DNA from 2 places in the Gordonia sp. SL306 genome. Region 1 is predicted to be linked to the other one. Evidence: predicted binding sites of a transcription regulator. Region 1 holds the regulator's gene; the other holds the start of a gene.

Region 1 (6,289 bases):
TTGGAGACGACGATCCCGACGCTCCCCAAGAAGATCACCGGAACCCTCGACCCGGCCGGACGGCTGGCGCTGAGTCAGAGCCCGTATCGACGACCCGACGATCTGCCGGCCGATTGCACCCGGCGCGCGGTCCGTGACGCCGTGGCCACCCGAGACCTCACCGTCATCCGGACGCCCGGCCAGTTCGCGCGGCTCCGCGATGACCTCAGAACGACTGTGACCGACGCGGCCCCTGAGTATTTCGCGCTCGCCACGGACATTCTCCGGCATCTCGCCCCCCTCCGATCGGAGATCGACCAGGACAGCGGGTCCGTCGCTGCCGACGACGTGGCCGAGCAACTGGAGAACCTCGTCTTCGACGGATTCGTGGCCGCGACCCCACGCAGACATCTCACCGAGATCCCTCGCTATCTCCAGGCGGCGGAGAATCGATTGGCCGATCTCATGGGATCAACGACCCGCGATCGCGATGCCCTCGCCGCGGTCGACCGGGTGATCGCACACTGGAATCAGCGAGTCGCGCAGCTCCCCGTCGGCCGGCGCGATGCCTTCAACGAGTATGCCCATTGGATGGTCGAGGAACTCCGGGTCGGTCTCTTCTCGCAGCGACTCGGTACCGCCTATCCGATCTCCGAGAAGCGGGCGATGCGCGCACTGGACGTGTTCCATTGAGCGCACCGCTCCGACGCCGTCATTCGGAGACGGTCGGCCCCGCAGCGTCCACTGTCTTCTCGTGCGTCAGGTCGCCCTGCAGGTCGTCGATCTCGCGCTGGAAGTCCTCGAGCGAGTCGAACGAGCGGTACACCGACGCAAATCGGAGATAGGCCACCTCGTCGAGCTCACGCAACGGTTTGAGGATCGCCAATCCCACCTCGTTGCTGGGGATCTCGGCCGATCCGGATGCGCGCACCGCATCCTCGACCTGCTGCGCGAGCTGGGCGAGGGCGTCTTCGGCCACGGCACGCCCCTGGCAGGCCCGACGAACTCCGCGCATCACCTTCTCGCGGCTGAACGGTTCGGTGACCCCGTTGCGTTTCGCCACCGACAGCACGGCGCTCTCCACCGTCGAGAACCGGCGACCACACTCCGCACACGAACGGCGCCGTCGGATCGCCTGCCCTTCATCGGCGACACGCGAGTCGATGACCTTGGTGTCTTCGTTCTTACAAAACGGGCAGCGCATGTTGTCCTCACGCACGTCTCGGGACACTCCGGCGCACCGGATGCTCGCTACGCCGTGCCGGTTTCCGGCTGGAACCTGTGCCATGAGAATACCGTCCGTTGCTCAGCGGTATGCGGGCGCGATCAGTGCCTGACCGACCCGGAGTCCCGAGGAGGCCAAGGCGTTGCGCTCGACGATCTGATCGATGACCGACTGGCGCGGCAGATCCGGCGCCACCCGATCGGCGATCGAGCTCAGGGTGTCGCCCTGCCGGACGTGCACCACCTCGGTGCCCACCGGCTGCGGGGCGACGGACGCGGCGTAGTTCGACCCGACGATCGCGACGACCCAGACGAGCGCGGCCAGCGCTCCCCCGACCAGCACGGCAAGCGCGGCCGCACGACGTCGTGCGTAGACCCGCCGCTCATCTGCCGGTGCCGCACACCGGGTGCCGACGATCGTCGTGCCCGCGTTGTATCGACCGTCCGGACGACGGTCGGCCGGACGGGTCGGCTCGACCCTCGCGCCGCGCCTCGGACGCGAACCGACGCCGGAGGTGACCGGCCGTCGCGGCGCCAGCGCCGGTGTCTCGCGGGTCAGGGTGCCACTGCTCGGCACGTGGCGCGCGGGTGTCTCGCGGACGGACGTCTCGCGGGTCAAGGTGGCTGTGCTCATCGTGTCCTCCTGGGATCCGAATCGACCGTTCCCTCGATCACATGTTCGATGGAACGCATGTTCGATTTGTAGCACGCTGCGCCGACAAAGTCTCGACACGCGTCGAACAAATGTTTGAACCTGTCGGCAGGTTCGGTTAACCTCGGCCGTGAGACAACCGATCGACCAGCGATTTTGCGAGGCGAACCCGGTTCCGGCGGCAGCCGACGATGCAACAGCCGACAGGAAGGACTCAGCGATGAGCGACAAGGCCGGCGGGCGGCGTGGAGCCACCCGCGGGATCCACGAGACCGCAGACGCCCCCGACGACTCGTCGGAGCCGGCACCCGTCGTCGCCGAACCCGAGGTCGCCGAGGCGGCTCTCACCGCCCGGCAGCGCGGGGTCCTGGAGTTCATCCGTCAGTCCGTGCGAGAGCGTGGCTACCCGCCCAGCATCCGCGAGATCGGCGACGCCGTCGGACTGACGTCCACGTCGTCGGTGGCGCATCAACTCCGCACCCTGGAACGCAAGGGATTGCTCAAGCGCGACCACAACCGGCCGCGCGCGGTCAACATCCAGGACGGCGACCACACCCCGCCCGGCGGCGCGGCGGCCGGACTGGCCGACGGTCAGGAATTGCCCACACCGACGTTCGTGCCCGTGCTCGGGCGGATCGCCGCAGGCGGACCGATCCTGGCCGAGCAGGCCGTCGAGGACGTGTTCCCGCTACCTCGAGAACTGGTCGGAGAGGGATCGCTGTTCCTGCTGCGCGTCGTCGGCGAGTCGATGATCGACGCCGCCATCTGCGACGGCGACTGGGTCGTGGTCCGGCAGCAGAACGTCGCAGACAACGGCGACATCGTCGCGGCCATGATCGACGGCGAGGCCACCGTGAAGACGTTCAAGCGCAAGGACGGTCACGTGTGGCTGATGCCGCACAACGACCTCTTCGATCCCATCCCGGGCGACGAGGCCGCGATCCTCGGCAAGGTCGTCACCGTGATGCGGCGCGTGTGAGGATCGGCGGCCGAGAGTCAGCCACCGAGCGCCGCGGCCGCGACCGCACGGGCCTCCGCGGGATCGGCGGTTTTCAGCACTGCTTGCGCGGCTGACCGGCACTGGTCGAGGGTCACCTCCGAGAGGCGAGCCCCGACCGGCGCAGCCGCGGCGGGCGCCGCGGACAATGAACTGACGCCCATGCCGACGAGTACACATGCCAGCAGCGGGTCGGCGGCCGCCTCACCGCACACTCCGACCGGTTTGCCCGCCGCCTGACCGGCGCGGGCAACCATGTCGATCAGTGCCAGCGCCGCAGGCTGCCACGGATCCGTCAGTGTGGCGAGTTCGGCGGACATCCGATCCGCGGCCATCGTGTACTGCGTCAGATCATTGGTGCCGATCGAGACGAAGTCGACCTCCGCCATGATCGCGGGAGCCAGGATCGCAGCGGCGGGCACCTCGACCATCACCCCCGCGATCAATCCACGGCGCCGCACTTCGCCCGCGAATTCCGCTGCCTCGGAAGGCGATGCGATCATCGGGGCCATCACCCATGGCGTGGCTCCGCTCTCCTGAGCAGCGGCTGCGATCGCATCGAGCTGCGCCGCGCGGATCTCGGGATGGTCGATCGCGATGCGATTGCCCCGCACACCCAGCGCCGGATTGGCCTCGTTGAGCTGGGTCACGAATTTGAGCGGCTTGTCCGACCCGGCGTCGAGCGTCCGGATCACCACTTTCTGATCGGCGAATGCGTCGATCACCTCGCGGTACAACGTTGTCTGCTCGGCGATCGTCGGGGCCTCGGCCCGCTCGAGGAACGCCAGCTCCGTGCGGAACAATCCGACACCCTCGACGGGATGACCGGATGCGTTTCGTGCCGACGCTCCGTCGGCGACATTCGCGAGCACCGAGACCGGATGCCCGTCCGCGGTCGTCCCGGGTCCCGTCCACGACGCCACCGCGGCGGCCTTGCGACGACTCTCGTCGACGCCGGCCAGCGCCCTCGCCTCGTCGGGTTCGACCTCCAGAGTGCCCGCCGTGCCGTCGACGAGCACCGTGGTGCCGACGGCCACGGTGGCGAGCTCACCCACTGCCACCACGCATGGAATCCCCAACTGGCGGGCAATGATCGCGGTGTGACTCGTGGGACCTCCGAGACGCGTGACGAGCGCGGTGATCAGCGTCGGATCGAGCCCGGCGGTGTCCGCCGGGGCGAGATCGTCGGCGAGCAGCACCGACGGCACGGGCGGTTCCGGTACGCCGGGCTCGGGTATCCCGAGCAACTCGGCGACCACCCGATCGCGGACGTCGTTGAGATCGGTGACCCGCTCGGCCATCAGTCCGCCGAGCTTGGTGAACATCGCGGCGAACTGTTCGGTCGCCGCCACGGCCGCAGCCGGCGCGGGGGTGCCCTTGGCGATCAACGCCGACGCCGCACCGACCCAACCGCGGTCCTCGGCCAGGCCGGCGGTCGCCACGAGCACCTCCGACGCGGCGCCCGAGGCATGCGAGGCCCGCTCCCGGAGCCGTCCCGCCACCGCCGCCGCGGCGTCGGTGAAGCGTTTGGTCTCGACCTCACGCTCGTCCTCGGCGACGGCGTCCTCTGCGCTCGGGTCGTATTCCGGGCGGGCGCCCGGCCAGATGGCCGGACCGAAGGCCTTTCCGGCCACCACCGGTGTCCCCTGCAAAACCTGTGTCTGTGTCACCGAAGTCCTATCTGTCCGTCGGTCCGGGAACCGATCCCGTCCCGGACTCACTGGCCTGTATCGAGCAGCGGAGCGCATGTGGAATGGGCCCGTAACTGAAAGTTATGTGATTCAAGTTACAAGAAAACCTTGACTTGTCAACATAAACAGGCGTAAACACAGATATAGCAACATTGAAATCCACAGATTCCAACAGACGAGGACATCCGTGTACGCCGAAGAACGTCAGCAGGCGATCGCCGATCAGGTGCGGGCCAATGGCCGCGCGTCGGTCACCGCGTTGGCCACGCTGTTCGACGTGACCAGTGAGACGGTGCGTCGGGATCTCGCAACCCTCGAGCGCGCAGGACATCTTCAGCGGGTACACGGCGGCGCGGTTCGGCCGGGTTCCACGCCGGTGATCGGCGAGCTCGGCATCGACGAACGCCAGATGACCCACACGCATGAGAAGGTCGCCATCGGCCGTGCGGCGATCCGGTTCCTCCCACCGGACGGTGGTTCCGTGTTCTTCGACGCCGGCACCACCACCTTCCAGGCCGCCCTCGCCCTGCCACGTGACCGCCGTCTGACCCTGATCACCCACAGCATCCCGATCGCGGCCGCGCTGGCCGGCCACAACTCGTCGGACCTGCATGTCCTCGGAGGCCGGGTCCGCGGACTCACACAGGCGACGGTGGGCTCCGAGACGGTGGCGGCACTGGAACGACTGCGTATCTCGACGGCCTTCGTCGGCGCGAACGGGATCACCGAGTCACACGGACTCTCCACCCCCGACCCGGACGAGGCCGCCATCAAGGCGGCCATCGTGAGGGTTGCCAATCGCGTTGTGGTGCTTTCTGATTCATCAAAGATCGACCGTGAGGACCTGTCCTCGTTCGCCGATCTCGCAGATATCGACGTGCTGGTCACCGACGCCGGGATCGACCCGGTCACCTCCGCGGCCCTGTCGGCACGCGGGATCGACGTCGTGATCGCGTGACCGAGAGGACCCCCATGACACAACCATCAACACCGCCGGTGATCCTGACCGTCACCGCCAATCCGAGCCTCGACCGCACCCTCGAGCTCGCCGCACCGCTGCGCCGCGGTGAGGTGCAGCGCGCGACGTCGGTGCGTGCCGAACCCGGCGGCAAGGGCGTCAACGTCGCGCGGGTGGTGTCCGAGGCAGGGCTGTCGACGCTTGCCGTCCTGCCCGCGCGGACCGGCGACCCACTGCTCACCGCGCTCGACACGGTCGGTCTCCCCTACCTCGCCCTGCCGATCGACGGCGACGTCCGCTCCAACGTCACGGTCGCCGATCCCGACGGCACGACCACCAAGATCAACGCACCCGGCTTCGGGCTGTCCCCCGCCGAGGCACATGCCCTCGTCGACCTGGTTGTCGAGAACGCGCGCGGCGCAAGCTGGGTGGCGCTGTGTGGGTCACTGCCGCCGGGGCCGTCCGACAACTGGTACCGGACCGTCATCGACGAGCTCGACGGACAGGACTGCCGAGTCGCAGTGGACACCTCCGGCGGCCCGCTGTCGGCGACGGTCCGGGGTCGTGTGGACCTGCTGAAGCCCAACGACGAGGAGCTGGCCGAGGCCACCGGCGTGGACCCGTCGGGTCTCGTCGCCGCGACGTCGCGAGGCGATTACGCACCGCTCGTCAGCGCGGCTCGCACTCTCGTCGACCGGACCGGGGCCGCCATCCTCGCCACCCTCGGTGCGGCCGGGGCGATCCTGGTCACCGACTCCGGGACCTGGTTCGCCACCCCGCCACCGATC
Region 2 (6,289 bases), 2.5 Mb from region 1:
CCACCGGGTCGGCGACCTGCTGCAGGCGCCACGCTCGCAGGTCGTCGGCGGTCATCGCCGGGTTGAAACCGTCCGCGGCGAGGTCGATGACGTCGACCTCATGGCCGGCGGAGCGGGCGCCTCGGATGGCCGCGTCGGCGACGGCGGCGGAGAAACTGCGCTGGTGCTCGACGTCGGCCGAGGACGTGAGCGTGTACGGGTGATCCAGGACGACGAGAGTGCGCATGGTTCGGGCCTCCGATAAAGGTTCAGGATTCAACAGTTGTAACTACAACTGATACGCCTTGAACTGTTGTCGGTCAAACTTTTGTTACCGTGATCGTCGTGCCGAACGACAAGGACCTGCCCGAACTGCCCGACGACTTCGCGCGGTTCTGGTTTCTGCTCCGCAGGGTCGCGGGCCTGATGGATCGCACCGGTGACGCGCTGTTCCGCAGCGGGCTCGGTATCTCACTGCCGCAGTTCCTGGTGCTCTCGACGATCGACGCGTTCCCGAATCGGCTCAATCAGCAGATGATCGCGGACCGGCTCGGGTTGACGAAGTCGACAGTCAGTCGCCAGATCGACAACGGAGTGGCGGCCGGGCTGATCGTGGTATCGCCGTCGCCGAGATCGCGCCGGGAGAACGAGATCGCCCTCACCGAAGCTGGTACTGCGACGGTGCGTCGCGGCGACGAACTCTTCGACGAGGCGCGGTCGCGTTTCCCCGAGATCTCGCCAGGCGACATGGCTCGTGTCATCGACACCTTGGCCGCCTTCGACCGGGCGTTCGAGGCTATGGGCTGAGAACTGGTCTCGTCCTCCGCTTCGCGGCGTTGCCGGTTGCGTTCGCGTTCGCGGCGTCGGCGGGCATGTTTGGCCGCCACCCGGCTCGTGGAGCGATTCTCGTTCCCTGAGGAGCGAGCGTGCGAGCGTCTCGAAGGGTCGGCGTCGTCGCCGGGTGGCACTTTGAACCGAATCCGCCGCAACCCGGGGAACAGGATGTCCAGGTTCTCCGGATCGCCCGGGATCACCAAGCCTTCGGGGGTGATGAACTCGGTCCTCAACGCGCCGTGTCGGTCACGGTACTGGTCGTCGACCCAGTCGCCGAAGGTCTTGAGCAGGTGCCAGAAGCGGTCTTTGGCGTTGAGGTTGTCGGGCAGGGTGTGACCACCCGACGCCGGATCGTCGTGGTCGAACTCTTCGACGTGGTCGAGGTCGGCGTCGAACGCGGACACCTCCGACCCAGGAATGACGCTGGAGCCGTCCCGAATCCGCACGAATGTGTCCAACGCGGCCGTCGGACGGTACGGATCCGACGGCAGATGGGCCGCCACGGTGAACGAGCCGTCCAGATTCTCCGGCGTCCCTTTCGGCACGAGCGGCTTGATCACGGCATCGGGCCGCGCGGCCAGATCGCGGGCGTGCTCGTCGGATATGACCCCGTGTCCGGCGATGTAGCCGGCGTTGTCGGCGTCACCATTCAGAGTGGATTCGTCGACGACCACGTGGATGACAACCTTGGGCTCGGTCAGCGCGACGGCGCCCGGTTCGGGGATGACCGCGTCGCAGTCCTCACGTCGGCATTCACACTCGAACGCAGTGCCAGTCAACAGCGCGAACGTGGCATCCGAACGTCGTTGCTGCGTGGTGCGCGGATCGTGCTCACACGCGCACGCGGCCAGCGCCTTCACAGACCCGTCCGACAGGCATGCATTCTCCGCCGACATCGTCGCCGAGAACTTCGCCATCCCATCGGGCAACGGTCGGGTGGATACGCCCCGCGCGTCCACGGCTTTCTGCCGGCGCTCACGCACCGCATCAGGATCGTGTCGGTAGACGATCCTGTCGACCATGTCGCGCAACCGCTCCACCGACCACGCACCCTCGTGCAGATCCAGGCAGGCAGCGATGTCGGCATCCACCACGGCGGCACAGTCATGACCGTCAACCAGATCGGTGCGCGCGATGATCGACGTGACCCGCTCCGCCGAGATCCGCCCGTCCCGCAACCGCTCGGCCACCTGCGGCAACCGATCCCGCAACGCATCCGAAGCTGATCGCGATCCGCGCCGCACAATCGGCGAACCCATCCACCAACAAGAGATCGTGCGGATCCGACTCGGTACCCACCAACCGCGCATGCAACTCGGCGGCCACCCGATAATCGCGCCACGCCAAAAACGAGCGACCGCGTTGGGCTGAGACCAGGCTGCCGATCAGATCATTGGTGTCAGCCTCGCCGAGCTCAGCGACGTCGACCCGACCGGTGAAAAAGGCAGGCAGATCTGGCCACGGCGAGACCTCACCCCACCACGACGACAACCTCCACGCCGGACCCGACACCAGACACGCCTCTCAGAGAACGAATGAACACCGTCGGGACCGTCACTCGGCATTCACATTCTCTGAAAGACCAAGCCGCCGAGCCCTACTGGGCCCTGCAGCGGCTTGCTCCGGTACTCACATCAACTCGTCGATCCCGTTGACAAGAACTCTATGTCACCCCACCGACAGATTTGATCGTGACAACAGCGCGCCTGGGTCGCCCGGCTCCGGACCCCGGCGCGCTACGGTCCGGGGGTGGCGAAGGTGCGCGCAGCGTGGTGGGTGTTGGCAGTGCTCGCAGTGGCTTTCACCGTGTGGTTCGCCGTCGAACCCGTGTCCCTCTGGTCGCTGTCGTGTTCGAAAGGCGGCGTGCTGTACGAGCCCGGTACGCGCAGCGGGGCCACCTGTGACGATTCGATGGTCCATGCCCTGGGCGCCGGGCCGCTCGTCCGACTCGGACTGCTGCTGGCCGCGCCACCGGTGGTGGCGGCCCTCGCGATGCGGTGGTGGGTGTCCTGGCTGGCCGTCATCGCGCTGGCCGGACTCTCGTTCGCGGGTCTGGCGAACTGGGCGAGCTTCTGGCTCTTGTCAGTGCTTGCCGGCGCGCCGATGACCCTGGTCGCATTGATCATCGCGGCGGCGCATCTGGGTGTGAAGGCACGGCTGGATTCCCCGCGTTCGTCGACCGGTGGCAGCGCGACCCCACGGCCCTGAGTAGGTTGGAACAGAGTGATCGATCGGTGAGGAGTCCGCGCGCTCGACAAGCCGCGGCCGTCAGGAGCGAGGTAACACGTGGCAGCAGAACTCAAGCTCGGTTTCAAGGCGTCGGCGGAGCAGTTCGATCCGCGTGAGCTGGTGGAGATCGCGGTGGCCGCCGAGGAGCACGGCATGGACTCGGTCGCGGTCAGCGACCATTTCCAGCCGTGGCGGCACAACGGCGGGCACGCCCCGTTCTCGCTGGCCTGGATGGCAGCGGTGGGGGAGCGGACCAAGCGGGTGCAGATCGGGACGTCGGTGATGACCCCGACGTTCCGCTACAACCCGGCGGTGATCGCGCAGGCCTTCGCGTCGATGGGGTGCATGTATCCGGGACGCATCATGCTGGGCGTCGGCACGGGCGAGGCCCTCAACGAGTACGCGACCGGCTTCCAGGGCGAATGGCCCGAATTCAAGGAGCGCTTCGCCCGGCTGCGTGAGTCGATCAAGCTCATGCGCGAACTGTGGACCGGCGAGGAGATCAACTTCGACGGCGAGTACTACAAGACCCAGGGCGCGTACATGTACGACGTGCCCGAGAAGCCGATCCCGGTCTACGTCGCTGCGGGTGGACCGGTGGTGGCACGCTACGCCGGACGCGCGGGAGACGGTTTCATCTGCACCTCGGGCAAGGGAGCCGATCTCTATCAGGAGAAGCTGATCCCTGCGGTCAAGGAGGGTGCGGAGAAGGCCGAGCGCGACTTCGACGCCATCGATCGGATGATCGAGATCAAGATCTCCTACGATCCGAATCCCGAACTGGCACTGGAGAACACCCGGTTCTGGGCGCCGCTGTCGCTGACCGCCGAGCAGAAGCACAGCGTGAACTCGTCAACCGAGATGGAACGACTGGCCGACGAACTGCCCATCGAGCAGGTGGCCAAACGGTGGATCGTCGCGTCCGATCCCGACGAGGCGGTGGAGAAGGTGAAGTTCTACACCGATTGCGGACTCAACCACCTGGTGTTCCATGCGCCCGGCCACGATCAGCGTCGCTTCCTGGAGAACTTCGAGAAGGACCTCGCGCCCCGGCTGCGCAAGCTGTCGGCCTGAGCGTGTTCAGACGGCCGACCGCAGCAGACTGACGACGCGGTCGGCCGCCTGACTGCCCGCGACCCGGTGATGACGCCGCATCCAGATCGCGCGGGTCGGGGTGGGGTCTTCGATCGGTAGCGCGACCACCTCGTCGGGCAATCCGACGAGGGCGAGCTCCGGGACGACGGTGAGCCCGACGCCGGCCGCGACGAATCGGATCGCGGTCGGATAATCCTGCGTCTGCACGCCGAAGTCGGGGGTGAACCCGATGGCGGTGCACGCATCGAGCAGCGCCTGCCGGCACGGCCCGCGGGCGATGTCGTTGTCCACCCACGATCGCGTGGCGAGTTCGCCGAGGGTGACCCGGCCCGCGTCGGCGAGTGTCGAATCCGAGTGCACCACAGCGTAGTACGGCTCGGTGACGAGGTGCTCACACTCGTAGCCGCCCAACGTCGAGCTCGCCGCGCCGTCCACGTAGACCTCGACGTCGGGTCCGGGCGGGGAGTCCTCCGCGAGTTCGACGAGACGCAGGTCGAGTCGGATGTCGGGGAACTCCCGGGTGATGGTGGCGACGATCGGGGGAATCCAGGTGGTCCCCGCCGACGCGAAGTAGCTCACCGAGAGGCGCCCCGCCCGACCCTGACGGAGGTCGCCGACGATCCCGTCGAGTCGTGCGAGGTGGTCGAACACGGCTGCGGATTCCTCGGCGAGGATGAGCCCGTCCTGCGTCGGCAGCACGCCGCGACCATCGCGTTCCACCAGCGCCAGGCCGGTCTCCCGTTGCAGTGCGGAGATGTGCTGGCTCACCGCAGACGACGTGTAACCCAGTGCCCGGGCCGCGCCGCCGATCGAACCTTCGGCGACGACGGCCCGGAAGACGCGGAGACGGTGAGGATCGACCATGAGCCGAAACTACAGCAGCGCTTAATTGTCCACAACGAATAGTCGCTTGTGCTAATCACTTGCTCCAGCGATGCTGGTTGGCATGCTGACGCGCACCTCCGATCCGATCTATCGGTCGGCAATCGCCGCAACCGTCACAGTAGTGCTGTGGGCATCGGCCTTCGTGGTGATCCGCGACCTCGGGCCGATCTTCTCGCCGGGCTCGATGGCGTTCCTCCGTCTGCTGTTCGGTGTCGTGGCGCTGACCGTCGTGCTCGTCGTCGCGCGACGTCGGCCTGCGAGTCGGGCCCGGACCGGGCCCCGATGGCCGCGCGGCCGGGCCCTGCGCCTCGTCATCGCCTACGGTGTCGCGTGGTTCGGCGCCTACAGCGTGGTGCTGAACTGGGCCGAGCAACACCTCGACGCCGGCACCGCCGCCCTCCTCGTCAACCTCGCGCCGATCATCGTGGCCGTGTACGCCGGGTTCTTCCTCGGGGAGGGATTCTCGCGGACGTTGGTGATCGGAATCGTCATCTCGTTCAGCGGGGTCGTGCTGATCACCGTCGGCGGCGACGGTGCCCATGCCGACTGGCTCGGACTGGCGCTGGGGGTCGTCACCGCCGTCCTATACGCCGCCGGTGTCCTGCTGCAGAAGGTGGCCCTGCGCGACGTCGACGCCGTCACCGCCACCTGGCTGGGGGCGGTGGCCGGTCTGGTCGCCACGCTGCCCTTCGCGCCGACCGCGATGCGAGAGCTGGCCGCGGCCGATCCCGGGCAGGTCGGGGCGATCGTCTACCTCGGCGTCGGCCCGACGGCGATCGCTTTCACCACCTGGGCCTACGCGTTGGCGCGCACCGACGCGGGCAAGCTCGCGGCAACGACACTCGCGGTGCCGGCGATCGTCATCCTGATGTCGTGGTGGTTCCTCGGCGAACTCCCGCCCGCCATCCGGATCGTCGGCGGGGTCCTGTGTCTGGCCGGGGTGGCCATCGGCCGGGGGCTCCTGCGTTCACGCCCGCGGACCTCCGACGACGAGGTGCCGACACCTGCCCGAACGGGCTAGGGTTGATCCACGTCGTCGAGGAGCGAACGTATGCGAAAACTTGTTGTGCTGATCGCCGCCGGCGGGCTGGTCGCCGCGGGTAGTGGCGTCACCATGCTCGTCGTGGATGCGTCGCCGACGTCGGCCGCTCCATCCGTCACCAGGTCCTCGTGCGGACAGTTCCAGGGCTCCGGACCCGCTCCCGACTGCGGCGTCCGCGTCTCCGACCGCACGGTACGTGTCGAATTGCGCAACAACGGGATTCGT

What was found. The regulator LexA, encoded in region 1, represses DNA repair genes until DNA is damaged. The targets are predictions, from matches to a motif close to CGAACANNTGTTCG.
Region 2: a site for LexA is predicted at 2,196-2,209, ahead of OVA31_RS08690 (DUF222 domain-containing protein). Genes of this name have one in related genera too.

What each region holds. Positions count from the first base shown of each region.
Region 1 covers NZ_CP113063.1:4,743,733-4,750,021, reverse strand. Annotated here, with positions in the region: gene hrpA (ATP-dependent RNA helicase HrpA) at 1-672, shown strand, start outside; gene nrdR (transcriptional regulator NrdR) at 692-1,183, opposite strand; gene OVA31_RS21755 (LysM peptidoglycan-binding domain-containing protein) at 1,286-1,837, opposite strand; gene lexA (transcriptional repressor LexA) at 2,076-2,834, shown strand; gene OVA31_RS21745 (putative PEP-binding protein) at 2,852-4,522, opposite strand; gene OVA31_RS21740 (DeoR/GlpR family DNA-binding transcription regulator) at 4,731-5,501, shown strand; gene OVA31_RS21735 (1-phosphofructokinase family hexose kinase) at 5,540-6,289, shown strand, end outside.
Region 2 covers NZ_CP113063.1:1,900,289-1,906,577, reverse strand. Annotated here, with positions in the region: gene OVA31_RS08695 (NAD(P)H-dependent oxidoreductase) at 1-226, opposite strand, end outside; partial or broken gene OVA31_RS24750 (MarR family transcriptional regulator) at 406-564, shown strand; gene OVA31_RS08690 (DUF222 domain-containing protein) at 507-2,072, opposite strand; gene OVA31_RS08685 (hypothetical protein) at 2,563-3,021, shown strand; gene fgd (glucose-6-phosphate dehydrogenase (coenzyme-F420)) at 3,100-4,116, shown strand; gene OVA31_RS08675 (LysR family transcriptional regulator) at 4,123-5,001, opposite strand; gene OVA31_RS08670 (DMT family transporter) at 5,084-6,043, shown strand; gene OVA31_RS08665 (hypothetical protein) at 6,074-6,289, shown strand, end outside.